2 regions of the Bacillus sp. JJ1533 genome follow, and region 2 is predicted to be linked to the other one. Evidence: riboswitches for the same ligand, from Rfam matches in the RefSeq annotation. Region 2 holds a riboswitch; the other holds the start of a gene.

Region 1 (10,181 bases), on a different contig from region 2:
TTTTATCGCAAACCGAATTGGAACATATGGACTGCTGGTAACCGTTCGTGAAATGCTGAAAGGCGGATATAGCATCGGTGAGGTAGACTCGGTTACTGGTCCTATGATTGGTCGACCGAAGAGTGCAACTTTCCGTACCCTTGATGTTGTTGGACTTGATACCTTTATTCACGTGGCTAACAATGTTTTCGAGCAAGTTGAAGGAGAAGAAAAAGACGTATTCAATGTTCCTGAATTCATGAAGAAAATGCTGGAAAAAGGTTGGTTAGGAAGTAAATCAGGTCAAGGCTTTTTCCTGAAAAAGGGTAAAGATATTCTTGAGTTAAACCCTGAAACACTTGAATACGAAGCACGTAAGAAACTACAAACACCTGTTACAGCCTCTATTAAACAAGTAAAAGGTACTGCGAATAAGCTAAAAACCCTTTTGTACGCGGATGATCGTGCTGGACAGCTTTTATGGAATATTACAAGCCCGGCTCTTGTCTACTCTGCGAATCTTCTAGGCGAAATTGCGGATGATATTGTCGCCATTGATGAGGCAATGAAATGGGGATTTGGCTGGCAATTAGGTCCATTTGAAATGTGGGATGCAATCGGAGTTGAAAAATCTGTCACAAGGATGGAAGCAGAAGGTGTTAAACTTCCAGGCTGGATTAAGGATATGCTGGCAAACGGTAATATCTCTTTTTATAAAAATGAATATGGCTCTGTTTCGTATTACCATAACGGTGAATATAAAGCCGTTAAGGTCAATCCAAAGAACATCCATCTTAAAACGTTAAAAGAAATAAAAGGCGTCATTAAGAAAAACAGTGGAGCTAGTTTAATAGATTTAGGAGATGATGTCGCATTATTGGAATTTACATCACCAAATAATGCAATCGGTTTCGATATTATTCAGATGATCAATTACTCGATTGAAGAAGTGGCGAAAAACTACAAAGGCCTTGTCATCGGTAACCAAGCGAAAAACTTCTGTGTTGGTGCAAACCTAGCAATGATTTTAATGGAAGCACAGGATGACAATTTCTATGACATTGAACTAGTCGTACGCAATTTCCAACAAGCAATGATGAATATCAAATACAGTGAAAAACCAGTCGTAGCAGCACCATTTGGAATGACCCTTGGTGGAGGTGCAGAAATCTGCTTACCTGCTGAGAAGGTTCAAGCTTCAAGTGAAACGTATATGGGTCTAGTTGAAGTAGGTGTTGGTGTAATCCCTGGCGGGGGTGGGAATAAGGAGCTTTATCTCAACCATCTTCAAGGTATGCCGACTGGAGTAGAAGTGAATCTTCAGAATGTCGCCAATAAAGTATTCGAAACAATTGCAATGGCGAAGGTTTCAACTTCGGCTGATGAGGCACGAACCAATAACTTCTTAACAAATGAGGACAGTGTTAGCTTCAATGGTGATCACCTCATCTATGATGCAAAACAATCAGTATTGGCATTATCAGCACAAGGTTATAAAGCACCAGTAAGGAAGAAGGTGCCAGTGGTTGGTGAAACAGGCTATGCAAATCTTCTTTTAGGCGCACAAGCGATGAAATATTCCGGCTATATTTCAGACCATGATCTTAAAATTGCGAAAAAGCTGGCATGGGTGATTGCGGGTGGCAATGTTCCATATGGTACTGAGGTAGATGAGCAATACTTATTAGATCTCGAGCGTGAAGCATTTTTAAGTCTTGTTGGTGAGCCAAAAACACAGCAAAGAATGCAACACATGCTTGTAAAAGGAAAACCATTACGTAACTAAAGTTTCATAAATAAAAGGTTAAAAGTGAGGATGAAGGATTCGAAAGAGATTTATCCGAACTTTTACCTACTTGGGAGGGAATGTGGTTGAGAGAAGCAGTCATCGTTGCCGGAGCAAGAACTCCGGTTGGAAAGGCGAAAAAAGGCACACTTGCAAATGTAAGACCTGATGATTTAGGAGCATTAGTTGTAAAGGAAACATTAAAACGTGCAGGAAATTACGATGGGAATATCGATGATTTAATCATAGGATGTGCAATGCCTGAGGCAGAACAAGGTTTAAACATGGCAAGAAATATTGGTGCGTTAGCAGGTCTTTCGCATACAGTTCCTGCAATTACGATCAATCGTTACTGTTCTTCTGGACTCCAATCCATTGCCTATGCAGCAGAAAAAATTATGCTAGGGCATTCGGATACAGCCATTGCGGGCGGAGCGGAATCTATGAGTCTTGTACCAATGATGGGTCATGTTGTCCGACCAAATGCAAGGCTTGCAGAAACAGCACCTGAATATTATATGGGAATGGGTCACACCGCTGAGCAAGTTGCAGTCAAGTACGGTATTAGCCGTGAAGATCAAGATGCTTTTGCGGTAAAAAGTCATCAAAAAGCTGCAGCTGCGATTAAGGCAGGTAAGTTTGTAGATGAAATTGTACCTGTCGATGTCACTTTTCGTCATGTCGCTGAAAACAATAAATTAGTTGAAAAGCATGTCCGATTCTCACAGGATGAAGGGGTTCGGGAAGATACAAATCTTGAAGTCTTGGCGAAATTAAGACCTGCATTCTCAGTAACTGGTTCAGTGACTGCAGGGAATGCCTCACAAACGAGTGACGGAGCAGCAGCGGTAATGGTAATGGATCGTGAAAAAGCGACTAGCTTAGGCTTAACTCCATTTGTGAAATTTAGATCGTTTGCTGTAGCAGGGGTACCACCTGAAGTAATGGGGATCGGTCCAGTAGCAGCCATTCCGAAGGCACTTAAAATGGCAGGTCTTGAACTTTCTGATATCGGATTATTTGAATTAAACGAGGCTTTTGCATCGCAATCGCTTCAAGTGATTCGTGAACTTGGACTGGATGAAGAAAAAGTAAATGTAAATGGCGGTGCAATTGCACTTGGGCATCCGCTTGGATGTACGGGAGCAAAATTAACACTTACACTGATGCATGAAATGAAGCGTCGCAACGTACAGTTCGGTGTAGTAACAATGTGTATCGGCGGCGGAATGGGTGCAGCTGGTGTATTTGAACTACTGGCATAGGTAAAAGATGCTTACCACTGGTGGTGAGCCTCAAATGAAAACTTTCTTAGGGGGAAACAATATGTCAAATGCAACTGATAAAGTCGTTTTAGGTGGGGGCTTTTTAATCGAAGATCTTGAAGCAGATCGTGTCTTTACACCGGAGGATTACACAGATGAACATAAAATGATTGCAAAAACAACAGAGGACTATGTAGCAAACGAGGTTCTTCCACAGGTTGAACATCTTGAAAATCATGAGTTTGACATTTCCGTAAACTTATTAAAAAGCGCAGGAGAACTTGGACTATTAGGTGTAGACGTACCAGAAGAGTATGGTGGTTTAGGACTAGACAAAGTAAGCTCTGCATTAATAGCTGAAAAAATGGCAAGAGCGGGTGGCTTCTCCATTTCTCACGGAGCACATGTTGGAATTGGGTCACTTCCAATTGTTCTTTTTGGTAATGAAGAGCAAAAGCAAAAATATCTGCCAAAATTGGCAACAGGTGAGTTACTAGCGGCATATGCGTTAACAGAGCCAGGTTCAGGATCTGACGCACTTGGTGCAAAGACAACTGCTAAATTAAATGCTGAAGGAACTCATTATGTTCTAAATGGTGAAAAACAATGGATTACAAACGCTGGTTTTGCTGATGTATTCATTGTATATGCCAAAATCGATGGAGATAAATTCTCGGCATTTATTGTGGAGCGTGAATTCCCTGGAGTTTCTACAGGTGCTGAAGAAAAGAAAATGGGAATTAAGAGCTCATCAACTCGCACATTAATTCTTGAAGATGCACAGGTACCTGTAGAAAATCTGTTAGGTGAAGTAGGCAGAGGTCACATAATCGCATTTAACATACTAAACATTGGTCGTTATAAGCTTGGTGTAGGTGCGGTTGGTGGAGCTAAGAGCGCGTTCGAACTTGCGGTTAAATACGCAAATCAGCGTCAACAATTCAAAACACCAATCTCAAAATTTGGATTAATTCAAGAGAAATTGGCGAACATGGCGGCAAAAATTTATGCTGCTGAATCCAGCGTGTACCGTACAGTTGGATATTTTGAAGACCGCATGGGCCAATTATCTGAAGAGGAAGTGAACAATGGTAAAGAAGTTGCTAAGTCCATTGCTGAATATGCAATTGAATGCTCCATTAATAAATTTTTCAACACAGAAGTTTTAGATTATGTTGTAGACGAAGGCGTTCAAATCCATGGTGGATACGGATTTATGCAGGAGTACGAAATTGAAAGAGCCTACCGTGATTCACGGATTAACCGAATTTTCGAGGGAACAAATGAAATCAATCGCCTATTAGTTCCTGGAACATTTCTTCGAAAAGCATTAAAAGGAGAATTACCATTACTTGAAAAAGCTACACAGCTTCAAGAAGAACTTATGATGCTGATGCCTGAAGAAGTGGGTGAAGGCGTACTTGAACAAGAAAAATACCTGGTTCGTAATGCGAAGAAGATTGGATTAATGATTGCAGGACTTGCGGCTCAAAAATTCGGTCCAAAGCTTGAAAAAGAACAAGAAATCCTAGCCAATATTGCAGATATTGCAGCAAATATCTATGCGATGGAGTCAGTTGTTCTTCGGACAGAAAAAGCCATCAAAAAAGCAGGGGAAGATAAGAATCAGCAAAAAATCCTTTATACACAAGTTTTTGTGCAAGAAGCATTCAATGAAATTGAAGCCCATGCAAAGGAAACTCTTGTTGCAACAGAAGAAGGCGATTTGTTACGTATGATGACCTCAGCATTGCGTAAATTAACTCGTTTTACGCCGGTTAATGTCATTGCGAAGAAACGTGAAATTGCTGCAACTCTAATCGAAGCTGAAAAATATACTGTTTAATACTGTGAAGAAGCCCCTTATGGTCAGGGGCTTTTTCCCTTGTAAAAAGGGTATTTCGCGTATTAAGCAGGAAAAGTTAAAGATAAGTCGAAATGTATCAGAGGTTCATTCGAATCAATTTTATTTCAATTTGTTATATGATAAAATATTTCTTGGTAGAATGATTAAGGTGGTGAGAATATGGCATTAACATTTTATTGGTATCCGAAATGTGGAACCTGTCGAAAAGCAAAAAAATGGTTTGAAGAGCATCAGGTTGCTTTTGAGGAAGTACATATTGTTGAGAATCCACCTTCAAAAGAGCAATTAAGAGAAATGTACGAGAAAAGTGGATTAGAATTAAAGAAATTCTTTAATACAAGTGGTCAAAAATACCGCGAACTTAGTTTGAAGGATAAAGTGAGTACTGCGTCAGAGGATGAGTTACTGGACCTACTTGCATCTGATGGAATGCTGATTAAGCGCCCACTCACTACAGACGGCAACAAGGTAACGGTTGGATTCAATGAAGCGAAGTTTGAAGAAACTTGGGCATAGGATGAAAGCCCTTTTTAGGGTTTTACATAACCATTTTGCTGGGGAAACTCAGGTGAAATGAGGAAGTAAATATTTTCATAAAATTGAATTGATGGAGGTTATCAAATGAGCACACCTAAAGAATTACGTTATTCAGAGGAACACGAATGGGTGAAAGTTGAAGGGGATAAAGTACGTATCGGAATTACAGATTTCGCACAATCTGAATTAGGTGATATCGTATTCGTTGAACTTCCAGAAGTTGGTGACGAGATCCAAGCGGACGAGCCATTCGGAAGTGTTGAGTCAGTTAAAACTGTATCTGAGCTTTATGCACCAATTAGTGGTAAAGTTGTCGAAATTAACGAAGACCTTGATGATAGCCCAGAATTCGTAAACGAATCTCCATATGAAAAAGCATGGATGATTGTGATTGAACCTGCAAATGCTGGAGATGTAGAAAACCTCATGACTGCTGAGCAGTATGAAGAAATGATCAAAGAAGACTAATTTACAACGAGAGAGCCAGTAAAAGGTGAATTCCTACTCTGGCTCTTTTTTTCTTGGTAACATAACCAATACAGAGCACCCCCCAAGCCGAATGAAGTTAGTCGTAATGGACATTCTAAAAGTAAATACCAAGGGAAGGGTGTTTATCATGGTATTGAAACATACTCGAATTGATGTGACTGACCGAGTAGTGGGTAAGCTTGGAAATAACGAAATGAATTTATTTGTAGAGAAAGAACCTATTGGTAAAATTCGCTTTACGAACGAAGGAGCTCAATTTGATTTAAAGCAGGGATATGAGAAGGAACAAAGTAAAATTTTCACATATGCCGATGTCCCTACTTCCCCAGATATGAAATATGTGGATTGTGATGATGAAAATGGTTGGTGTTGAAGACAGTGGCGACCCACTGTCTTTTTTCCTTAACTTTTCCAGTATCTATCACCAAAATGAATCTTTGCGATAAAATGAAGGAAAAGCAGTTGTACACATCGAATAAAGGGATAAAGCAGAAAAATGTACACATAAAGTAAGGTGATGAAATGGTGGCTTTTGATGATATGGAAAAAGTAATCATTGTTGAGGGGAGAACGGACAAGAAGAAGGTCGAAACGGTTGTGAATGAACCAGTAGAAATCATTTGTACAAATGGAACGATCGGCCTTTCAAAGCTTGATGATTTAATTGAACATTTATTTAATAAAGATGTTTATATATTAGTGGATGCTGACAGAGCGGGTGATAAGCTAAGAAAACAGTTTAAACGCGAATTTCCTGAAGCACGGCATTTGTTTATTGATAAAACCTATCGCGAGGTTGCGACAGCACCTGAACATCACATTGCAACCGTACTTCTTTCCGCAAATATTGATGTTCATGCAGAATTTTTATTGTAGGAGGATAAACATAATTCCGATGTTTATGTAAAAATCATGATACAATAAAATTCAATGAAGAAGGAAAAGGTTGTTGGAGACATGAAGGAATGGAAAGATCATGAAATTGACGCTCAAATTGCCAATACGGAACAGTTTTGGCTTTATTTATATACACCGATGTGTGGAACCTGCCAAGTAGCATCAAAAATGATTTCAGTGGTAGATGAATTACTTCCAAATGTAATCATCGGAAAAAGCGATCTAAATTATTTACCTCAAAAAGCAATCGAATGGCAAATCGAGAGTGTTCCTTGTTTGTTGCATGTGCAAGACGGAAAAGTTTCAAAGAAATACTATGCTTTCCACTCGGTACCATATTTGCTTGAAATAATATCAAATGACTAAACAACGCGCGAATTTGGCGTTGTTTTTTTATTGCTTTTTTTCTGAAAAGTTGTATGATATTTAGGGAGTCGAAACAATAAAAACATCACTGGAGCGCATATGAGTAGCATAGTTACTGGGTGGAAAACACAATACAAATCATACAATCAAAATATTAAACTATTCATTCTTACGACTATTTTTACACAGTTAGGCATGGGTATGTTCACAATCATGTATAACTTCTATGTACGAGAACTTGGCTATTCTGAGCAAACAAATGGAACAATTATTGCCATGACAGCTTTGGCGTCCGCCATCATCCTTGTACCTGCAGGTCTCATGAGTGACAAGTTTGGAAGAAAAAAAGTGATGGTACTAGGTGTGGCTGTTTCAACAATCTCTTTCTTTGCGAGAAGTATTTTAGATGTAGAACAGCTACTAGTAATGACAGCCTTTTTAACAGGTTTGTCGACGGCGTTTATTCAAGTTTCTGGTGTCCCATGGTTAGCGGAAAACTCAACGTCTGCACAAAGGGTTCATCTCTTTAGTTTTCATTCTGCCATCATGATGGTCGCCCAAGTAGTTGGAAACATCGCAGGTGGGGCATTGTCTGATGCCTTCCAATATATTTTTCATATGAGTGGACTTTGGAGTGTGAGAATCACGCTTCTAATCGCAACGATTATCTATGTTGCAGGAATTCTACCAATCATTAAAATGAATGAACAACGCAGGAAACGACCAGATAATAATAGAGTAGAATCATTTGGTCAAAAATTAAAAGCGAATAAATCACAAATTAAATTAATCGCGATGTTTGCTTTTGCACAGATGATTATCGGCTTTGGTTCCGGATTAGTTATCCCGTATTTAAATTTGTATTTTGCAGATCGCTTTCTAGCTAGTAATACAATAATCGGTATCATACTCTCTTTGGGACAAGCAGCAACTGCAGTTGCAATGATTATTGGCCCCTACATTGTCAGTAAGGTAGGAGAGGTTCGTGCAGTGGTTTATTTGCAATTATCGTCCCTTCCATTCCTATTACTTACAGGGTATACCGAAAATCTTTACATAGCAGCCATTGCCTTTTTATTTAGACAGGCATTAATGAATGCGGGGAACCCGATTCAAGCATCTCTAGTTATGGGACGTGTGAACGATTCGATGAAGGGTCTAGCCAATTCAGTGAATCAAATGGTGTTTTCATTAGGATGGGCATTAATGGGACCTGTATCGACATCAATTGTGATGATCCATGGGGCTTATTGGGGCTATGCTTATGTATTTACAATCACATCTGTCTTATATTTAATTGGGTCCCTTTATTTCCTAATTGTTTTCAGTAGAAAGTCCTTTCGTGATGAAGAAAAAACTTTCGCGAAAATATCATAATAGGTAAACTAGAAACAGTTCATTTAAAGTTGTCGAAATAAAGTATGAAATTTTGAATTCCCCATTTTTTCTAAAAATACAGTTGACTTGTAATTGAAAAAGAGTTAACATCAATTTAAAGTATTAGTATAAAAACTTCATATCGATAATCTTATCAAGAGTGGTGGAGGGAATGGCCCTATGAAGCCCGGCAACCGGTAATTTACACGGTGCTAATTCCAACAGACAATTTTTTGTCTGAGAGATAAGGAGAGAAACCATACATACACCTCTTCTTATCGAAGAGGTTTTTTAATTTGTATAAACAAAAAGGTAGAGGAGAGATTTCAAATGAGTGAAAAACAAAAAAACTATAGACCAGAAACAATCGCAATACATGGTGGCCTTGAAGCAGATCCTGTAACAGGAGCAAGAGCTGTACCAATCTACCAATCAAATGCATATAAATTTAATACTACAGAGCATGCAGCAAATCTATTTGGGCTAAAAGAAAATGGTTATATTTATACTCGTATCCATAATCCAACTACAACTGTTTTTGAAGAAAGAGTAGCACAATTAGAGGGTGGAGTTGGTGCATTGGCAGTTTCAAGTGGAATGGCTGCAATTACAACAGCAATTTTGAATATCGCGGGTGCTGGAGATGAGATTGTATCTGCTTCTACACTTTACGGTGGAACTTATAACCTATTTGCTAACACACTACCTAAATATGGAATTAAGACCCATTTGGTAGAACCAACAAATCCGGAAAACTTCCGTCAAGCGATTACTCCGAATACAAAAGCAATTTTTGCTGAAACAATCGGAAACCCAAGTTTAGATATCCTTGATATTGAGGCTGTTGCAACGATTGCTCATGAAGCTGGAATTCCGTTAATTATTGACAATACATTTGCAACACCATACTTATGTAGACCAATTGAGCATGGGGCAGATATTGTTGTACATTCTGCTACAAAGTGGTTACTAGGGAATGGAACAACGATGGGTGGAATTATTGTTGATGGTGGTAAATTTGATTGGAATTCACCAAAATTCCCAGGATTTACAACGCCAGACCCAAGCTACCATGATTTAGTCTTTGCCGATGCTTTAGGACCTGTTGCTTATATCATCAAAGCGAGAGTTCAACTTCTTCGCGATCTAGGTCCAGCTTTGAGTCCTTTTAATTCATTCCAGTTTAACCTGGGTCTTGAGACATTACATGTTCGTATGAAGGAACATATCGCAAATACGAAAAAAGTTGTTTCATATCTTAAAAATCATCCTGGGGTTGAATGGGTATTGTATCCTGGTGAAGACGATCACCCTAACAAACAATTAGCAGATAAATACCTGCCAAAGGGTGCTGGATCTGTTGTTGTATTCGGTATTAAAGGCGGAAAAGAAGCTGGAGAGAAATTAATCAATAATGTGGAGCTTTGGTCACATGTTGCAAACGTTGGCGATGCGAAGAGTTTAATCATCCACCCAGCTAGCACTACACACCAACAATTGAGTCCAGAAGATCTAAAATTATCAGGTGTTTCAGAAGACTTAGTTCGCTTATCGGTTGGAATTGAGAATATAGAAGATCTTTTAGAGGATTTAGAGCAAGCCATTAAAGCAGCAAATG
Region 2 (21,095 bases):
TATTCAAGTTGTGAAGATTATTATCACTATATTTGGTATTATTATTGTGATAGCGAATTTTATGGGGAAGAGTCCACTTATTTTGTTAAGTGGAATAGGTGCATTATCCGCGGTTCTGATGTTGGTATTTAAAGATTCCTTATTGGGTCTTGTTGCAGGTGTGCAGTTGACCACTAATGATATGGTTCGGGTTGGTGACTGGATTGAAATGCCAAAGTATGGAGCAGATGGCGATATCATTGATATTTCTTTAGTTACAGTTAAGGTGCAAAATTTTGATAAAACGATAACAACGATTCCAAGTTATGCACTTGTTTCCGATTCTTTTATCAATTGGAGAGGGATGCAAACCTCTGGTGGTCGAAGGATCAAACGCTCTTTGTTTATCGATTCAACTAGTATTACATTTTGTACAGAGGAAATGATTACGAAATTTAAACAAATTCAACTACTTTCTGATTATATTACGAATAGGGAACAAGAAATTGAAGAATACAATATCAAGCATGAGATTAATCGTAACAACCCGGTGAATGGAAGAGCTCTTACGAATATTGGGGTATTCCGGGCTTATATTAGCAATTATCTTCAGCAGCATCCCGGTATCAATCAGGAAATGACACTAATGGTACGTCAGCTAGCGCCAACTGAGCACGGCTTGCCGCTTGAAATATATGCATTCTCGAATGATGTAAGATGGGCTGTGTATGAAACGACCCAGGCTGATATTTTTGACCATCTCTTTGCAGTCGCTCCGGAATTTGGACTTCGCTTATTCCAAAATCCATCTGGACATGATTTGAAAACATTGATGGCTGAAGAAAACAATGAGGGTGAAAAGGTCCCTAGATTAGAACATGAATGAGCGAAACACTCACAATGGCTGGTTACTACAGCTCTTGTGAGTGTTTTTCATTTGAAATTCTGATTATCAAGGACAATGATCGATTCACTAGAGGACTTAGCTGTTTGCTTCGTATGTTCAACTAATTGCTGAATCGTGCCACAAGCTTGCTTCGCGCCCATCACAAGTAGTGGAACCCCGATGAAATCAAGATGGATGCCTCTTGAAAAAAATCCTCCCATAGACATGGCAATTGGAACAGTTGGAGATGTATTCGAGAAAATGATTTTTTCTTTTTGGCCATATCTTTCTTGTAGGATTATACTTAGCTGTTTTAGTGCAGGAACCATCAGCTTGCTTCTTTTTCGTCCAATCGAATAGACGGGATTCCCATCCTCATCCATACCATGAAGAAAAAATTTGCCAAAATCTTTCCTCGTTAGTTTATTAAAATAATCGACATGCAAAATTTCGTCTTTTGTTAGTTTCCGATCAGTAGGCAGTTTATGTAAATGGTATGCTGCCGCCAGTGCTGTACTATGTGTCCCGGCATAATCATTATAGATGTATATCATTATAGTACTCCTTACGCTAGACCTTTCATTTATTATCTCCATAATTTCACAAACTAACGCAGCGTAAATTTTTTTTGAAATCGCTTAAAAAAAGTATTGCAAAAAAATATAATAATGCTATTATACTAATATACTAGTATGTTAACGATTGCAAACTAGTAAAAATTAAAAATTAATATAATGGTCAGTAATTTTAGTAAAGAAGGGACTTGCTATGAATAAATCTGTAGCAAAAATTAACGGGGATTTTCCTTTGAAATTAGCGCCCGCTCGAGCATGGCGGACTTATAGGGGAGGGAAATTGATAGAGGAATTACATGGGGTTGAAAATACAGATGATAGTCATTTTCCTGAAGAATGGCTGATGTCAATCGTTTCTGCCAGAAATGTTGGACGTGAACACATCATCGATGAGGGCTTAAGTAAATTGGATCATCCGAGTATCGATATGTCTTTAAAAAGTCTCATAGATGAAAACGCTGCCGAGTTTTTGGGACAGAGTCATTTTGAGAAATACGGCAACAACACAGGTGTACTTGCAAAAATTATTGACTCTGGTGAACGTTTAACGGTTCAGGTACACCCGAATCGGGAAAAGGCAAAGGAATTATTTAATTCAGCTTATGGAAAAACAGAATGCTGGCACATCATTGGTGGTAGAGAAATCGATGGTGAACCTCCATATGTATACCTTGGTTTTAAACCTGGTGTTACAAGAGAACATTGGGAAAAGTTGTTTGAAGATCAGGATATACAAGGGATGCTAGATTGTCTCCATAAATACAATGTCAAACCGGGAGATACCTTTTTAATTGAGGGTGGTACTCCACATGCGATTGGTTCGGGATGTCTCTTAATCGAAATTCAGGAGCCAACCGATTTTACAATTCGCATTGAAAAGGTGTCGCCATCAGGTCTTGAAATTGATGATTTTATGTGTCACCAAGGGATTGGATTTAAGAAAATGTTTGATTGCTTCAATTACGATACCTATACACGAGAGGAAACACTCAAAAAATGGTATGTGAATCCTTCCGTTTTAAAAGAGATTGTGAATAATCGAGAAATTGAATTAATCGGTTATCAACATACACCATATTTTAAAATGACACTGGTTGACGTAGAAAATGAGATAGAAATAACCAATGATGGTGTATTTTCAGGTCTATACATTCTTTCTGGAAGCGGTTCAATTGGTTTAGATGGGTTTAATCAAGAAATTAACATCGGTGATCAATTCTTTATTCCTGCGAAGGTAAGCGGTTTAACGCTTCGAAACGAAGGAAATCAGCCTTTAAGGGCATTAAGATTATTTGGTCCTAGAACAACAGATTAATAGAAGTAGGAGATGAGGAAATTATGGCAACACTAGATTGGATTGTTTTAGGTGCGTTTTTCGCTGTAATGATTGGAATCGGTATTTTTAGTTATAGAGCAAATAAAAGCTCGAATGACTTCTTCGTTGGAGGAGGGAAGGTTCCTTGGTGGCTTTCCGGGGTTTCTCACCACGTATCAGGCCATAGTGGTGTAGTGTTCGTAGCGTATGCAGCTATTGCCTATACTTATGGAATTACGATTTATTTTTGGTGGGCAGTTACAATCGGAATTGGGTTAATCATCGGGGCAAAATTTATCGCTCCAAGATGGCCTAGACTTCGTCAAAAGTTAGGAATTCAATCACCTACTGAATACATGGCCATTCGTTTTGGTTTACCAGCACAGCAAGTTACAGCATGGACTGGGGTATTAATTAAACTTCTTGATATCGGTGCTAAATGGGCATCTATGGGTATTTTATTGAGTGGTTTCACTGGACTTCCAATTTGGTTAGGTATCATTTTATCTGGTGCAGTTTCCTTAATTTATGTTACAATTGGCGGACTTTGGGCTGACTTAATTACTGACTTTGTTCAATTTATTGTACAGTTAATCGCTGGTATTGTTATTTTTGTGGGCGTTTTCAGCCACCTTGGAGGATTAGGATCAGTATTCACAATGTGGGGAGACCTACCAGAAGGACATGCAAGTCCATTTAATGGTTCTTATACTCCACTATGGGTATTCTTGTTCTTATTCGTAAAATTCTTTGATTACAACGGTGGTAACTGGAACCTAGCAGCAAGATTTATTTCAACACCGGATGGTGAAAATTCAAGGAAAGCAGCAAGACTTTCAGCAATCCTTTACTTTGTATGGCCATTGTTAATTTTCTTACCAATGGTAGCAGCACCACTTGTTTTTAGCGATTTAAGTGATCCAGCATCACAATTATATCCATTATTAACTACAACATTCTTACCAGCTGGTTTGGTCGGATTAGTTTTAGCATCTATGTTTGCAAGTACAATGGGTATGACAGTATCAGATATTAACGCTTTAACAGCAGTTGTTCAACGTGACATTTTACCAGTCTTAAATAAGAAATTTAAAGAAATGAAAGAAAATGTTGATAAAAGATCTCTTTGGATTGCACGTGGTTTAACAATTATGTTTACCATCATTACAATTATTGTTGGTTTAAAACAAGAACAATTTGGTGGTGTTCTTGGACTAGTTATCACATGGTTCTCGGCATTAGTTGGACCAATGGCAGTACCTTTGATTTTCGGTTTATTCTCTAAGTTTAAACACGCAACTGGAAAAGTAGCGATTTATTCAATCGTATCAGGTATCGTTGGTTTTGCGATTACACAATTAACCGATATCATTCCTGTTGATGTTGAAACTGCCTTCCCATTAATCGTAACTACACTTGTATTCTTTACTGGGGGCTATATCAACAAGCGCAGAGGCGTTACCGTTTCACCTGAAGTTGAGGAGTTATTAAACTTCCTTGATACAGGTAAAGACGAAGAAAAGACTGACAATGTGAAAAAAGCAATCTAACAAATGAAAACAGAAGACCTCATTATTGAGGTCTTCTGTTTTTTGCTTTAAAATGGGACAAGGGGTAATGTACCTGTCCCCATGACCCACAAGGAGAAGGATTATGAAGGCGAAGTTTATTTTTATAGTTGTGATGTTGATTTTTGGTAGCATTGGTTTGTTTGTAAAGAATATTGATCTGTCCTCTAGCGAAATTGCTTTGTTCAGGGGAGCATTTGGTAGTTTGTTTTTAATTGGTGCTAGTTTTCTAGTTAAACAGAGGTTTTCTTTTAAAACGTCAAAACGGAATCTAGTCTTACTCCTTTTATCGGGGGCAGCCTTGGGCTTTAATTGGATTTTTTTATTTGAATCATACCGTTATACAACGATTGCTAACGCCACTCTGAGCTATTATTTTGCGCCTGTGTTTGTGATGATTTTGGCACCATTTTTATTAAAGGAAAAATGGACATGGATGAAGGGAATCGGTATTACGCTAGCATTTCTAGGTTTTCTTTTGGTGGTGAATCCAGGCGGTGAAACGGTTGTAGGGACTTATAACCATTCTGTTGGGATTATGTATGGCCTATTGGCTGCAGCCTTCTACACAAGTGTGATTCTTCTTAATAAATTTATTAAAGACCTATCAGATTTTGAGACGACGATTATGCAACTTTTGACGGCTTCAATTGTCTTGTTTCCATATGTTCTGGGAACTCAAAACTTGGATTACTCTAGTTTGGGAATGCAATCAATCAGTCTTTTATTGATTGTAGGAATAATTCATACTGGGGTTGCGTACCTCCTATATTTTTCAGTGCTGAAAAAATTAAAGGGGCAAACCATTGCAGTCTTAAGCTATATTGATCCCATTTCTGCTGTGATCATGGCAGCGATCATATTAAATGAAAGCATGGGTTTTGTACAAATAGTGGGTGGAGCCTTAATTTTGGGGTCTACTTTTATCAGTGAGATGAATTGGAAAAAATCAAGAAGCACTCAAAGGGAATGAATGGATAAAAATTATGTTGACAATTCATTTGTTCTCGTCTAATGTTTAATATATAATTTAATATTTCGAAATTTTCTTATCCAGAGAGGTGGAGGGACTGGCCCTTTGAAGCCTCGGCAACAGACTTTTAAGTACTGTGCCAATTCCAGTAGCAAGACGCTAGAAGATAAGAAGAGCGGATTTCTAATTGTCTATTCAACCCTCTTCTTATTCTCAAGAAGAGGGTTTTTTATATTTCAATTTATGAATGAGGTGATTGTATGTCAACAGTTAAATCAGAAAATGAATTATTAAAAGCATTTGAAACGATTAAAAGTAAAGAATGGGTGGATCTTACACATACGTTTGGTCCTACTTCCCCCCATTTTTCTGCTTTTAACGATGCTGAATTTAAAACACTTTTTACTCATGAGGATGGCTTTTTTGCACAAAGCTTTACAATTCCAGGACAATACGGAACCCATATTGATGCTCCCATCCATTTTGTACCTAATCAACGTTATTTAGATGAACTAGAATTAAAAGAACTAGTACTGCCTCTTGTTGTGATTGATAAGTCAAAGGAAGCAGAAGAGAATCATGATTTTATTTTAAGTGTTGACGATATTCTGAAGTTTGAAGAGGAACATGGGGAGATTGAGGCAGGTACTTTTGTGGCTTTGAGAACGGACTGGAGCAAGCGCTGGCCAAATAAAGAGGCATTTGAAAATAAAGATTCCGATGGGAATAGCCACGCTCCAGGTTGGGGAATAGAAGCATTAAAGTTTTTATTTGAAGAACGGAATATAAAAGCTGTTGGTCATGAAACATTTGATACAGATGCAGCGATTGATTTTCGTAAAAATGGTTCCCTCATTGGTGGATACTATGTCCTAGAGCAAGATACGTTTCAAGTTGAATTATTGACTAATCTTGATAAAGTACCGGCAAAAGGGGCCGTAATTTTTAATATTTGTCCAAAACCTGAAAAGGGATCTGGTTTCCCGGTACGTTCATTTGCTATTTTGCCATAGATAGGACAGATAGTTTCTTACATTTTACTAGATTGGGACAAGGAACCTGTCCTCGTGTCCCTAGTAGACTCATATAAGGAGAGAGAAATATAATGACAACAACTTTAGTAAAAGCTCCATTTCGTGCAGATCATGTAGGTAGTTTATTACGTCCAGAGAGAATTCATCAAGCAAGAAAGGATTACCAATCAGGTGCAATTACTGCCCAGGAGCTCCATACAATTGAAACAGAAGAAATTAAAAAGATTGTTGATAAACAAATCGAAATTGGCCTACAAGCCGTTACAGATGGCGAGTTCCGCCGGAGATTTTGGCATACTGATTTCTTAGAGCACTTAAATGGAGTAGAGGGTTACGTTCCGGAACATGGATTTACATTCAAGGGTGAAGAAACAGAAGCCTATGATGTGCGTGTTATCGGAAAAATTTCCTTTAACTCAGACCACCCACATGTGAAGGATTTCATCGAATTCAAGGAAATCGTCGGTGACCGAGCCATTGCAAAACAAACGATTCCAAGTCCAAACCAACTGTTTAACGCTGGGATTCGCGATAAGGAAATTTATCCGGACATTGAGGAATATGCAAATGATATTATCCAAACATATCGTGATGCAATCAAAGCTTTTTACGAGGCTGGCTGCCGTTACCTACAATTAGATGATGTGTACATAGCAGGTCTAAACGCACCTGAAATCCCTTTTAATGATAGTGGCTCTACTCGTGAGGAATTAATTGAGCTAGCGTTAAAGGTGGCGAACGGCGTACTGGAAGGGAAACCGGAAGATCTAACGATTACAACGCATCTTTGCCGTGGAAATTACCGCTCTAACTGGGCATTTGAAGGAAGCTACGCCAAAATTGCGCCTACTCTTTTTGCAAAAGAAAAGGTTGATGGCTTCTTCCTCGAATATGATGACGATCGTTCAGGAGACTTCACTCCACTTGAGCATATCCCAAATGATGGTCCTCGCGTGGTACTCGGTGTGTTTACATCAAAGCGCGGAGAATTAGAACCGAAAGAAAATGTCATTGCACGAGTGAAAGAAGCATCCCAATATGTGCCACTTGATAAATTATGTATTAGCCCACAATGTGGATTTGCTTCAACCCACCACGGCAATATTTTAACGGAAGAAGAGCAATGGGCAAAATTAAAGTATATTGTTGATATTTCAAAAGAGATTTGGGGATAAGGGACAAAGGATCCTCGTCCGAATTGTATCGAAGGTGGGACAGTGTATTGTCCCTCCTTTCCTTTTAAAAATTAAACCAAGTAAATAGACATGAATACTATTATATAAAAATATGATGGTATGGAGGAAATCAGAATGTATTGTATGGATTTGACAGGAAAAGTAGCGATTGTAACAGGCGGAGCCCAAGGAATAGGAAAAGCGATTGTTGATGCATTTTTAGAATGCGGAGCGAAGGTTGCGGTTGCTGACAGAGAAATCAATACGGAAAATTCCAATGAACAGTTAGTTTACTTCCAAACCGATGTCACAAAAAGCGATCAAGTAGATAAAACCGTTCATAAGGTAGTCGAACATTTTGGACGTTTAGATATTTTAGTGAATAACGCGGGAATTTCCAAAATGGATTATGCCATTGATATTAAAGAAGCGGACTGGGATCTTGTGATGGATGTAAATGCAAAAGGTGTATACCTTTACAGTCAAGCAGTTGCAAGAATCCTTAAACAGCAAGGTCAGGGTGGTAAAATCATCAACATTTCTTCGCAAGCAGGGAAAAATGGGTACCGATTAATGGGAAGCTATGTTGCTTCCAAACATGCGGTTTTAGGCTTTACAAAAACAATGGCCATTGAATTGGCTCAGGATGGAATCAATGTGAATGCGGTTTGTCCTGGTATTGTTGAAACCGAAATGAAGCATAGAGAGAGAGTGATAGGTGGTGAATTGAGAGGACTTACTGCAGAAGACATAAGGCAAGAGGACTTTTCTCAGGTCCCGTTAGGCAGAACGGCTAAACCCCAAGATATCGCAAATGTCGTTGTATTTTTAGCTTCAACATACTCAGACTATATGACCGGTCAAGGGATTAATGTTACGGGTGGTATGACGATGCACTGATTTAGCTTTTATGAATTCAGTTGAAGGGAAGTGTGAGAAATGACGGATGTTAAAAAAGGAAGCCTTTCTGCGTTGCTTCCATTATTCATTTTTGTTTTATTGTTTGTCGGTACAGGTGTTATTTCTGGTGATTTTTCAAATATGCCATTGAATGTTGCGATTATCATTGCTTCGGCAATTGCTTTAGTAATGAACAGAAAGGAAAAATTATCGAAGAAGATCGACATCTTTACTAAAGGCGCAGGCCACCCCAATATTATGCTAATGGTCGTTATCTTTATTTTAGCTGGTGCATTTGCCGAAACAGCCAAAGGCATGGGAGCTGTGGAATCAACAGTGAATATGGGGTTAACCTTCATACCTAGTAATCTATTAATGGTAGGATTATTTATTGTAGGATGTTTCATTTCGCTATCAATGGGAACATCCATGGGAACGGTTGCTGCACTTGCCCCAATTGGAATTGGGATTGCAGAACAAACTGGAATACCAATGGCATTAGCAATGGGAACAGTTATTGGTGGGGCAATGTTTGGTGACAACCTCTCGATGATTTCTGATACTACCATTGCCGCTGTTCGAACACAACAAACAAAGATGAGTGATAAATTTAAAACGAATTTTCTAATTGTTTTACCTGGGGTTATTGTTACTGCGATTATTCTTTGGTTCGTTACTTCAGGGAACAATGCCGAAGCGATCGGAAATTACTCTTATGACTTTATTAAAGTAGTTCCATACATCGCCGTCCTACTTGCGGCATTATTAGGGGTTAATGTACTGATCGTCCTATTAGGTGGAACCATTTTTGCAGGCATCGTGGGTGCGATTGATGGTTCGTACACCATGACTGGATTTATTAAAGCTGTTTCACAAGGTATTATCGGTATGGAGGATTTAGCGATTGTTGCCGTCTTAATTGGCGGTATGATTGGGATCATCCAGCATAACGGCGGTATACAATGGTTGTTAAACTTTGTAACGAGTAAAATTAAAACGAAAAAAGGTGCTGAGCTTGGAATTGCAGGGTTGGTTAGCGCAACAGATTTAGCTACTGCAAACAATACAATATCCATTATTATCACTGGTCCATTAGCTAAGAACATTGCGGATGAATATCAAATTGACCCAAGAAAATCTGCGAGTATTCTTGATATTTTTTCAAGTAGCTGGCAAGGCCTTGTTCCATATGGAGGTCAAATGCTTGTCGCATCAGGGTTAGCAGCAATTTCACCGATTAGCATTCTGGCCTATTCCTATTATCCAATTGCTCTATTCGTATGTGGGATTATTGCCATTCTAATCGGTTTTCCTAGGTTCGACCGCAAAATCAAAAAAAGCAAAAGCAGCGTAACTACTGAAATTTAATGATAAAAGCGAATACCATTTGATGGTTATTCGCTTTTTTTGATAAGAACCTACATTTATTTAATTACTTCATCAATAATCCCGTATTCCTTTGCTTCTTCTGCACTCATGTAGTAGTCTCGATCCGTGTCTTTCGCAACCTTTTCAACAGGTTGCCCAGTAAGGTCTGAAATGATTTGATTGGTATGTTCTCGAAGCTTAAGGATTCGTTTTGCAGAAATTTCGATCTCAGTTGCTTGGCCCCGCACACCACCTAATGGTTGATGTATCATAATTTCACTGTTGGGGAGGGCGAGTCTTTTCCCTTTTGTTCCGGCTAATAAAAGCATAGCCCCAAAGGATGCAGCCATTCCTGTACAAATGGTCCGAACATCCGGTTTAATATATTGCATCGTATCAAAGATGGCAAAACCAGCAGATGTTGAGCCTCCTGGGCTGTTAATATAAAGAGAAATATCTTTATCAGGATCATCAGCTGCTAAAAATAATAGCTGTGCTACTATACTATTGGCAACAGCATCATTGATTTCATCGCCAATCAAAATAATCCGATCTTTTAATAACCTCGAGTAAATATCATATGAGCGTTCTCCTCGACTGGATTGTTCAATAACATATGGGATTGAAGTCATTTCGTTACCCTCCTTATTCGCTTGCATCTAATTATGCAGCCATAGAGACAGTGCTTGAAGGGAGTTTATAAAGACGTGATTTTTGCATAGAGCAAATCGGATTTGTATGCTTCGATAAAGAGCGGATAGAAGGTATCGTTTTGATTAATATGGATGGATCCTGAGTGTTAAAAGATTCATGTAGTGCTTTTTGAATTTGCTCACGATCTTCCTCTGTCCAATATTGTTCGATAAATTGAGTTCTTTCGTTTTTATCCAACCTTTGTTTTGCACGATAAATGGCGGCTTTAACAGCAGTCTCATTTGTATCTAATAGTTCAGCTATTTCAGATAGTTGAAACTGAAACCCTTCTTTTAAGACAAATATCACAGCTTGTTTCGGTGTTAACTTATTCATCAGCTGTTGAACTGCCTCAAAGCGATCTTCGATTTGATCGGATTCATTATAGCCATCATCAGGAATAGCGTCAAGACACTCGTTGCTTCGTTTTCTAACCGTGTCTATCCATTCATTTCGTGCAATTTTATTCAATAGAGCTGTAGATATCGTAGGCTGGTGCTTATAATGATTCCATGCCTTAATCAAGGATTCCTGGACGAGATCTTCTCCATCCCAGCCGTTTTGGGATATAAACTGGCAATAACGTCGAAGCATTGGATAAAGTTCATGTAGATGTTTCTCGGAAAAAGGTTCGTGATGTTCATTAATATCCTCTGATCCATTACAAAGCTTACTATGCAAAATAATCACTCCTTAAGCGCGTCTCTACTTTATAAACGAATAACCGGGTATGAAAAGATACGGGGTAAAAATATTTCTTTCTAATTTTTATTATATTTATGCTTAAAGTCTACAACAAGAAACGGTTCGTTTGTTTTGTTATACTATACATAAAACAAAAGGTGACTATTCGATGCTACGAAAACTTTCTGCAGATATGCATAAACAGCCCTTTCGGGGGCCATTCACAATCAACCGAATTCAGGCGGGAGATATTTTTGAGGGGAATAACGATTTTTCTTTCGGTCCATTAAGCATTATCGATCATGCTGTGATGAAAAAGGGCTTAACCATCAAAATGCATGAGCATGTCAATGATGAAATTTTGAGTTATGTATGGCACGGTACCATGTATCATAAGGATTCAACGGGTTTGGAGATGCCCATTACTCCAGGTAACCTGATGATGATGAATGCGGGAAAAAGCTTTTGGCATGAGGAAAAAGTGAAAAATGATCAAGTTGAGATGCTTCAAATTTTTGTTCGGCCACGAAAAACAGATCTTGAACCAACTATACAATTTCATGAAAAGCCTATTCGAAACCGGGACTGGTATCTCATGGTGGGGCCTGAAGAAAGTCAAGCGCCTCTTCGTGTTAGACAAAACGTCTATATTCTTGATGCGCATCCAAAGCAAGGGGATCAATTAGATATTCCATCCTATAAAGGCCTCAAACCATTTTTATATGTGTTGGATGGGGAGATAGCAGTCGGTGATTTTCAACTTAAAAAAATGGAGGCTGTGACGGACATTGATAAGCCTCTACCACCGATAACTGCAGTCACTGATTCTACTGTTGTGCTATTTCTTGTCGATATGAATGCACCAATGTCAATGATGGGAACAATAAGTGGAAAAAGTGTATTATAGTTCTAAATAAAAAAATCTGTAAACCCAATAGCTGGTATACAGATTTTTTTCGTTTATTGACGGAGGGACAGGTCCTATGTCCGATTATTTTTTCACAAAATATTTTTCACCGAGTAGTTCTTTTTCTTCATATGTCTCTGGTGTTAATTGGTTCTGAACGAAGTTTTGAAGTTCAGATGGTTCCAAGTCGTACATGACTTCAATTTCTTTTGCAAACAGAATTTCTTTTTCAAGTAACGTAGATAAAGCAGGTTGTTGTTTTGCTTTTGGTTGTTCTTCACCGGTTATTTTTGATAGACCGGATACATAGTAGTCTAGTGAGCGGCTGCCCACAATTTTAACGCCTTTATTATCTTCATTCACCATAATGATGGTTGGAAAACCTCTAGCTCCAAGTTTCGCTGCCAGTGCAAAGTCTTCGTTTAATAGTTGCTGACCCATAGCAGATTCTGCTTCAGCAATAATCGCTTCTCCGTCTAGCTCTATATGATTTACATTTTCGATCATCACGGATTCTTCAGCAATATTTTTATTGAATGCAAATAGTTCTTCTCTTGCATGACGTAAATACTCATTTGCCTTTTCATCACCATGTTTATTTTGAATCACCTTGTACACACGAGATGGTGGGAAGGAAGATTGAACAGGATTGTCAATCATCAATGATCCATCGATTGGCATACGCGAATACTCGCCCACTTCTCTCCAGTGGCCTGCAACATCAGCTGGTCCAGAGATTCCATTTGCCGGATCAACCGGTCCACCATGCCACTTCTCTAGTAATCCACCGAGTACAGTGTGGAAATTGAAATAATGTCCATATTGTTCCTTGAAACGGCGGAAAGTAGGTTCAAGCGCCCAGCAATGTGAACAAATTGGGTCTGTTACATAATATAAATCGATTTTCTTTGTCGGCTCAGTAAAATCAATCACTTCCATCTCATCATCACCTGCTACCCCGCATACACCTGTTTCTAAATCACACATTAAATTATTGTTTACCATTTGTATTTCCCTCACTTTTTTATTTTATTGAATCAATCTGTTTGCTTTGTAATTCCAGTTTAGTGGATAATGGAAAACATAGACACCAATAAAATACTTGATATGTTGGATATCCAACACATTTGAAAAATTGTTGAAAAAGTGGGAGGGACGAATGAATTGTCAGAAGAAAAAACAGATCCACGGGTTCTGCGTACACGAAAATTAATTATGGATTCCTTTATAGAACTGTCCAGTAAAAAAGAATTTAAAGACATCACGATAAAAGACATCACAACGGAAGCAATGATTAATCGCGCAACGTTTTATTATCATTTTGAAGATATTTTTGACTTGCTGGAGAAGGTTTTATCCGAGGTACTGCTAATTAATCTAAATAGCGAGTCCTATAAAGAAAGCGAATTGAATGAAGAAACATTTACCGGCCTCTTTAAGGCAATCACGAACTTTCAGCTTTCCTTATCAAATCGGTGCCATCGCGGATATGAGGATACAATTGCCCGAATTATTCGGGACCAACTTGAAGTTATCTTTTATAAAATGTTAAAAAAACATCATCCTTCAGAGGAAGAAAATTCTCTAAAAGTGACGGCAATCATGTTAAGTTGGGGAATGTATGGGGCTTCTGCAGAATGGAGAAGAAACCCAGATAATATGAGCCCGGAAGAAATGATTAAACATGTTTTCCCTTTTATAAAATACGGATTGTATGTGGAGCAAAAGGTGAAATAATACTTTCGTCATTGAATGTATATTTTGTTTTTAAATGGTAAAACCTAAAATTACTAAACATAAGGAGCGATAATGATGAGTGGATTACAACGTTTAGCGCTTGCTTTAGTAATAATTGGGGCAATTAATTGGGGGCTAATTGGGCTTTTCCAATTCGATTTGGTAGCAGCCATTTTTGGAGGACAGGATTCGTTTCTGTCTAGACTTATTTACGGTTTAGTAGGGTTAAGCGGTTTATACAGCCTTATGCTTCTCTTTAAACCCGACCGGGAAGTTGTACCAGATACTAGCAGAACGTAAGAACTAGAAAAGCACCCTCAAGATAGATCAAGCCATATGGTTTGGTCTATTTTACGTTTAGGGGAAAAAATGAGAAGATATCCTTGTGTAGACCAAGGCAAATTTAGAATTAAGATACTTAATTTTTGGGGGACATGAACGGCCCGCATCCCTAGGAGGATTTAAGTGATGAAGAGGATTTTTGCTGATGTGATTCAGTTTCGGGGGAGTCATTATGATTTCGGTTATATACAGGGGGAGCGGCTAAGGGATTCCTTCTTGGTCAAGAATCGGGAGCAGCAATGGAAGGTAAGAAAACCACTGTTTCGTATTGATACGGAGGAAACGAAAGAAGTATTTGAACGCTTGGCTCCGTTTATGTGGACAGAATTTTTGGGGCTTCAGGATGCTTTACAATGGTCGATGGAAAAGGTATTGATGGAGTTTGGAGGATACAGGGTGAACATCAGGCCCTCAGGCTGTTCGATTTTGGTGGGAGACAATTATATGATTCGGAATTATGATTATCATCCAAAGACCTATGATGGGCGCCTCGTGGTTTTTCAACCGACAGATGGGGGGCATGCGACCCTCGGTTTAACCCAAAAAATTACCGGACGATCAGACGGGATGAACGAAAAGGGATTATCGATGGGGTATACGTTTATGAACAGGAGGCGACCGGGGAATGGTTTTGTATGTTATATGATTGGAAGACTTATTCTTGAACGATGCGCAAATGTAGAAGAAGCCGTAAATTTGTTAAAAGAGATTCCACATCGAGGCTCTTTTAGCTATGTTTTATTTGATTCTAGCTGTGAAATGCCTTTTATCGTGGAAACCTCACCAAGAAGAGTTGAGGTAAGGCAAGGAAAAACGTGCACTAATCATTTTAAAATCTTAACAGAAGAAAATCGCCGCGTCCTTGATGACTCAAATAAGAGGCTGCAGGCGATAGAAGAAAAAGAACATTTAAACGGTCTTGAGGCGTTTCAGCTGCTGAATGATACGGATAAAGGAGTTTTCTCTAAGCTCTATGGAAGCTGGGCGGGGACCATTCATACTTCAGCTTATTTTCCTGAACGTTTAGAAGCATGGTGTGCACTAGGGGGAGATCAGGAACCTACTACATTTGATTTTTCAAACTGGTTAAAGGGAACTGACTTTCCGAAGGCAAAAATCGAAGGTGAAGTGGATACTGACATCCCATTTGTCAATATGGAGAAAGCGGATTGGTTTAAATAATCGTGGGGCGGAGAGATTGACTTCCGGCTCCTTTTTTCTTAGGTCAAAGACAGGTCCATTTGCCCCCGTTTCATTATACCTACAACAACTTTCATAGTCCGTATGCTATAATATACGAAAAAAAAGCGAGATACAGGTGACAAAATGATTGAATATAAAAGACTGTTTCATGGAACTGCTTTTACAAGCCGTTCGCGTAAGGAAGTTGATGTTTTGAAGGACCATCTTTTTTGTGTGAATGAAGATGGGATGATAAAAAAGGTGATAGGCCCCGAGCATAGTGAGTATCAGCCACTTTTAGATACGTATCAACATACAAGCAACTATCACCGGTTAACCGAAGGACAGTATTTTTTACCAGGGTTTATTGATTTGCATGTTCATGCACCACAATGGGCTCAAGCGGGGACGGCATTGGATATTCCACTGTATGATTGGTTGAATACATATACATTTCCGATTGAAGCTAAATTTGAGGATATCGATTTTGCGAAAAAGGTGTATAACGAAGTCGTTCAAACGCTGCTTGCGAACGGTACGACTACAGCCCTTTATTTTGCGACCGTACATAAGGAAGCTAGTTTCCTCTTGGCTCAAATTTGTGCTGAAAAAGGTCAGCGTGGTTTAGTCGGAAAAGTGGTGATGGATAATCCTGACCAAACGGAGGATTATTATCGTGACCTTGATACAAAGACAGCACTAACTGAAACAGAGGACTTTATTTTAGCAGTTAGGGAATTAGCAAAATCAACAAAACAGGGAGTATATCCAGTGGTTACTCCTCGTTTTATCCCGAGCTGTACAGATGAAGCACTACAAGGCTTAGGGGAATTAGCAGTGAAATATGATACACATATACAGTCACATTGCAGTGAAAGTGATTGGGAACATGGATATGTCAAGGAACGCTTCGGCAAAAATGATGCGTTTGCACTGAGTGACTTCGGTTTATTACGTGAAAAGTCAGTCATGGCGCATTGTAATTTTTTATCAGACAATGACGCAGATTTATTTGCTGAAAAAGGGACTGCTGTTTGTCATTGCCCTATCTCCAATGCCTATTTTGCTAATAGTGTAATTCCGATTGCACGTCTTCAATCACAAGGAGTAGAAATTGGTTTGGGCTCTGATATTTCGGGAGGTTTTTCACCAAGTCTATTTGATAATATAAAACAGGCTGTGATTTCTTCAAGAATGCTAGAAGATGGAGTGGATTCGACCTTACCGGCGAGTGAGCGAGGAGTTCCTCATTCACGAATCACACTAAATGAAGCCTTCTATTTGGCCACTGCTGGAGGTGGGGAAAGCCTGAGTTTACCTATTGGTCGCCTTGCTGAAAACTATGTGTGGGATGCACAAATCATTGATACAACCGTGGAAACAGCAAAGCTTCCACTTTACGATCCAGAAGAAAAATTACATGATATCTTTCAAAAAATCATCTATCTCGCCCGACCAGAAAATATCCGACAAGTATGGGTGCAAGGGGAGAAAGTCTGGGACAGGGGCCTTGTCCCACTAGATATATAATGGGATCTGCAGCCACAAAACATCGACAAGTGTTGGGAGCTTGTCGGTGTTTTTTTATCTAGAAAAAAGTGAATTTATCACAGGGTAACAAGCATGATGTTTGAAAAGTGGAACAATTTCCTTTAATGTAGTTATATTAATGATTTTTAACTCACATGGGAGGCAATAGGTATGAACATCGTAACACTCGTAGGCAGTTTAAGAAAAGATTCATTTAATATGCAAGTGGCTAAGACTATGCAGGAACGATACAAGGATAAGCTTACTATGCAAATTGCTGATATTGGGGCTTTACCTCATTTTAATCAAGACGATGAGCTAGATCCGCCACAGGCTGTAAAGGATTTCAAAACATCGATTGCTAATGCGGATGCTGTTATTATTATTACACCTGAATACAATTGGTCTGTGCCTGGTGTGTTAAAGAATGCCTTGGATTGGACTTCACGCGGTGAAAAAGTATTGATCGGTAAGAAAGTTATGACACTTGGTGCAACTCCCGGGATGATGGGAACCCTTCGTGCCCAATTGCACTTACGGGATATTTTAGTAGCACCGGGTATACAGGCAGAGATTCTTCCTCCTGGTACAAATGAGATTTTGATCAATTTTGCAAGTCAAAAAATAGACGAACAAACTGGTCAATTGGCTGATGAAACAACACTAAGCTTCCTAGATAGTAAAGTCGAAGCGTTTGTTGATTTTGTGAAGGCGAAGTAGGGGCAGTGGGACAGGTCCACTGTCCCGCCATTTTTTACAGGGGCATGGAACCTTCGTCCCTACGAGAAAGGAGTATAGAAGAATATGAGATTAAGTGTGCTTGATCAAGCGCCAATTACGAAAGGGAACTCTCCAGCGGGTGCGTTAAAGAAGGCGGAAGAACTTGCAATCTTGGCAGATGAATTAGGCTATTATAGGATGTGGATGGCAGAACATCATGGGACGGGTTCATATGCAAGCTCGGCTCCTGAGATTTCTGTAGCACATTTGGCGGCGAAAACAGAGCGCATCCGTATCGGAACGGGTGGAGTGATGATGATGCATTACTCACCATTGAAGCTTACAGAGGTGTTCAAAACACTAAGTTCCTATTCTCCAGGTAGAATTGACTTTGGAGTTGGCCGTGCACCTGGTGGAGATCAATATGCCATCTATGCGTTATCGGAAGGTCGGCAGCCGATGGTAAATAATATGTACGAAAAATTTGAGCTTGCCTTGCAAATGTTGAAAGACGAGGTCCCTGATCATCCGCTCTATAAACATACCATTGCAACACCTTCCCAGGTTGTTTTACCAGAAGCGTGGTTGCTTGGTTCGACTGGAAACAGTGCTGTCATGGCAGGACGGATGGGGGTTGGCTACTCCTTTGCCCAGTTTTTTAACGGGGAAATGACGAAGGATATTCTTGCTTTATATAAACAAGAATTTAAACCAACCGTTTTTATGGAAAAGCCAGAGATCACCGTTTCCTATATGGTAACTGTTGCAGAAACAGAAGAGGAAGCCGAATTTGAAGCATTACCCCATGATATTGCACGTCTTTGGTTAATGAAAGGGAAGCTTGGACAGGTGTTAACACCCGAAGAAGCGCAAAGCTATCCATTAACCGAAGTCGAACAAATGACCATTCAGGAAAACCGGAAAAAGCTTCACTTGGTCGGATCAGCCAAAGCTATTGCTGAAAAACTGCAACAGGAGCAGAAAGAGTACGGCTTTGATGAAGCGATGATTTGCAGCATCCCACATTCACAGGAAAAACGTTTGAATGTATATCGATTGTTAGCTAAAGAATTATTATAAAAGAAGCGTCTGCCCTCTGAAGAAATGAGGTGCAGGCGCTATTTGTATTGATAGGTCTTGTGAACAGCATTCACTTTTAGTTGGACCCAGAATAAAAAACTCATCCAAAATGCAATCTATTAAAGACAAACAGGAGAAGAAAGCGCATTTGAAAGGATGTGAGTCCTTGAAGGACAAGGAGATTGTGGTTGAAGAACTTAATACCTTATTAAGAGGAACGTATATGGGGATTCGTGCTTTTGAGCATCATATTCAAAATCTAGACGAGCCTGAACTGAAGCAAACATTTCAAACGATCCAACAGGAAGCCAAGATGAATGCGCAAAAGTTAGCAGAGCGGATTCAGAATTTACATGGAGTTCCTGCAGAAAGCGAGGGCTTTTCCGGGAAAATCCACAGTACCATGCACAAAATGATGCTTTCCGATGAAACAGAAAAGATTATGAAGGATGCCTTAAAAGGCTTAGAAAAATATGGTGTGGAATACTCAGAAGAACTTGTGAAGGGTGACCTGGATCCAGAAAGTAAAAAAGTTGCCGAAGAAGTAATTGATACAAGTCGTAGACACGCAGAAGTAATTCGAAACATATTAAAGCAATTGTAATGGCGAATGACGAACACACTCATCGAAGTGTGTTTTTTTATGTAAAAAGACAGCCTTATCAGAAGACTGTCTCAGGTATCAAAGGTTCTATTGCTTCAATTGATTCAATTCCTCAATACTATCTTGAACAAGAGTTACAGCTTGACTCATCGCAGCACCACCACCAAAAGCCGCAGTTACACCGATTGTTTCAAGGATTTCCTCTTCGGAACATCCTTGATCCAAGCAGCCTTTTGTGTGATAAATAATACAATATTCATCCTGTGAATAGATGCTAATACCTAGAGCAATCAGTTGTTTTTGCTTTTGAGATAAGACCCCTTCTTTAAAGCATTCCTCAGTAAAAGCGTTATATAGTTCAGCTAGCTTTGGCATTTTTTTTGTAAAGACGCCAACACCGGTTTTATAGTCAAGAAGGGCAGCCTCTGTTGAATTTCTTGCTTCATATTCCATAACTGGGTCACCTCATTTTATTATTTTGCACCTTTTGCGTTAGGATCTACGCTATTGCCTCCATAGTCTGGTACATGGCTTGCATGTTCTTCATGATATCTTGAACCTGAGCCTACTTCACTGTTGCGTTGTTTGTTCTTTTTTTGCTTTGCCATCTCTTTCACCTCTGTGTTTTGTTTGGGACAATGTCCTGTCCCTGTGTCCCAAAGGACCTGGTCGTAAGTATTGTTACCTTGGTTTATGTGAAGTATTCTAGTTTTGCTTCTGGGAAGAATTTTTCCATGTAGGCATATAGATGTTGTTTAATATCTTCTTCTTCGTCTTTTTGATAAATGTATTTTCCGATTCCGTATTTCCCCCATTTATATCTTCTTTTTTCTTCATCCAATTCTAATTTGGTCATGGGGTAGTTTTTTTCAATTACTCTTTTGGCCGGTTTTGTAAAGCGGTGTTGGATGAATTCAAAGGTTAAGTCCTTTTTTGCTTCCGGTGGCAGCTCAGCCTCTAATCGTTCAAACATTTTGTAGTACCCTTCTTCCCATCCTTCATGAAGATAAATAGGGGCTACGATAAATCCAAGAGGGTAACCGGCTCTTGCGACTTTACCTGCTGCTTCAATTCTTTTTTCTAAAGGGGATGTCCCAGGCTCGAAATTTTTCACGATATAATCCGCATTTACACTGAAACGAAATCTTGTTTTACCATTGTGTTTGGCATCAAGTAAGTGATCCACATGATGGAATTTCGTTACAAATCTTAATTTACCAAACTCAGATGTGCCGAAGTGCTCGATCGCGCGTTTTAGGGTATGCGTTAAATGGTCAATCCCCACAATGTCTGATGTACAGGATGCCTCAAATCTCGTGATTTCAGGAGCGCGTTCTTTCATATATTGATCAGCCGCATCAAGAATGTCATCGACATTTACATATGTACGAATGTATGGCTTTGTTCCCATCGTTGTTTGCAAGTAACAATAATGACAATGGCCCATGCATCCCGTAGCAAAGGGGATGGCGTACTCTGCTGAAGGCTTTGACGTATCAAATTTAAGCGTCTTTCGAATTCCGACAACAAGTGTTGATTTCGCAACCCGATATTTTTGAAAGTCATTATCACCTGGTAAGTTTCTAACCTGGTTATGGGAAGTTGTATACCGAATTTCCACATCCATCTTTTCAAACTTTTCAAGAAGTTGTTTTCCTAACGGGTAATCTAATGCTTTTGGTTCAAAATAGATGAGTTTTGGATTAAATGGCTTCATTCCAATGTCCCCTCTGAAAGCTCACCATAGTAATACTCATAGGCTTGGTTTGCTTCTTCTTCTGTTGAATAAACAGCGACCTCATCCGATAACGGATAATACGTTTCATACAAAAATAGCGCTAAC

Evidence for each region. A riboswitch is a leader RNA that binds a small molecule or an ion and turns the genes downstream of it on or off. The one in region 2 is predicted to bind S-adenosylmethionine.
Region 1: linked by a shared signal. The riboswitch ahead of V7138_RS20585 (O-acetylhomoserine aminocarboxypropyltransferase/cysteine synthase family protein) and the one ahead of V7138_RS13315 (cyclase family protein) in region 2 are both predicted to bind S-adenosylmethionine.

What each region holds. Positions count from the first base shown of each region.
Region 1 is NZ_JBALOV010000038.1:91,745-101,925, reverse strand. Features, by position in the region: gene V7138_RS20630 (3-hydroxyacyl-CoA dehydrogenase/enoyl-CoA hydratase family protein) at 1-1,765, shown strand, start outside; gene V7138_RS20625 (acetyl-CoA C-acetyltransferase) at 1,852-3,030, shown strand; gene V7138_RS20620 (acyl-CoA dehydrogenase family protein) at 3,092-4,876, shown strand; gene V7138_RS20615 (arsenate reductase family protein) at 5,057-5,413, shown strand; gene gcvH (glycine cleavage system protein GcvH) at 5,519-5,902, shown strand; gene V7138_RS20605 (YusG family protein) at 6,051-6,296, shown strand; gene V7138_RS20600 (toprim domain-containing protein) at 6,464-6,799, shown strand; gene V7138_RS20595 (thioredoxin family protein) at 6,881-7,186, shown strand; gene V7138_RS20590 (MFS transporter) at 7,286-8,563, shown strand; SAM riboswitch class I at 8,712-8,814, shown strand; gene V7138_RS20585 (O-acetylhomoserine aminocarboxypropyltransferase/cysteine synthase family protein) at 8,894-10,181, shown strand, end outside.
Region 2 is NZ_JBALOV010000026.1:537-21,631, forward strand. Features, by position in the region: gene V7138_RS13290 (mechanosensitive ion channel family protein) at 1-865, shown strand, start outside; gene V7138_RS13295 (DUF3189 family protein) at 913-1,419, opposite strand; gene V7138_RS13300 (type I phosphomannose isomerase catalytic subunit) at 1,634-2,755, shown strand; gene V7138_RS13305 (sodium:solute symporter family protein) at 2,779-4,305, shown strand; gene V7138_RS13310 (DMT family transporter) at 4,409-5,296, shown strand; SAM riboswitch class I at 5,370-5,469, shown strand; gene V7138_RS13315 (cyclase family protein) at 5,557-6,309, shown strand; gene V7138_RS13320 (5-methyltetrahydropteroyltriglutamate--homocysteine S-methyltransferase) at 6,402-7,505, shown strand; gene V7138_RS13325 (SDR family NAD(P)-dependent oxidoreductase) at 7,641-8,405, shown strand; gene V7138_RS13330 (Na+/H+ antiporter NhaC family protein) at 8,445-9,773, shown strand; gene clpP (ATP-dependent Clp endopeptidase proteolytic subunit ClpP) at 9,830-10,432, opposite strand; gene V7138_RS13340 (sigma-70 family RNA polymerase sigma factor) at 10,437-11,147, opposite strand; gene V7138_RS13345 (pirin family protein) at 11,320-12,057, shown strand; gene V7138_RS13350 (DsbA family protein) at 12,142-13,062, opposite strand; gene V7138_RS13355 (TetR/AcrR family transcriptional regulator) at 13,222-13,794, shown strand; gene V7138_RS13360 (DUF378 domain-containing protein) at 13,870-14,094, shown strand; gene V7138_RS13365 (C45 family peptidase) at 14,263-15,318, shown strand; gene guaD (guanine deaminase) at 15,463-16,848, shown strand; gene V7138_RS13375 (NADPH-dependent FMN reductase) at 17,020-17,568, shown strand; gene V7138_RS13380 (MsnO8 family LLM class oxidoreductase) at 17,653-18,648, shown strand; gene V7138_RS13385 (DUF2383 domain-containing protein) at 18,815-19,252, shown strand; gene V7138_RS13390 (carboxymuconolactone decarboxylase family protein) at 19,340-19,705, opposite strand; gene V7138_RS13395 (hypothetical protein) at 19,726-19,860, opposite strand; gene splB (spore photoproduct lyase) at 19,944-20,969, opposite strand; gene V7138_RS13405 (transcriptional regulator SplA domain-containing protein) at 20,966-21,095, opposite strand, start outside.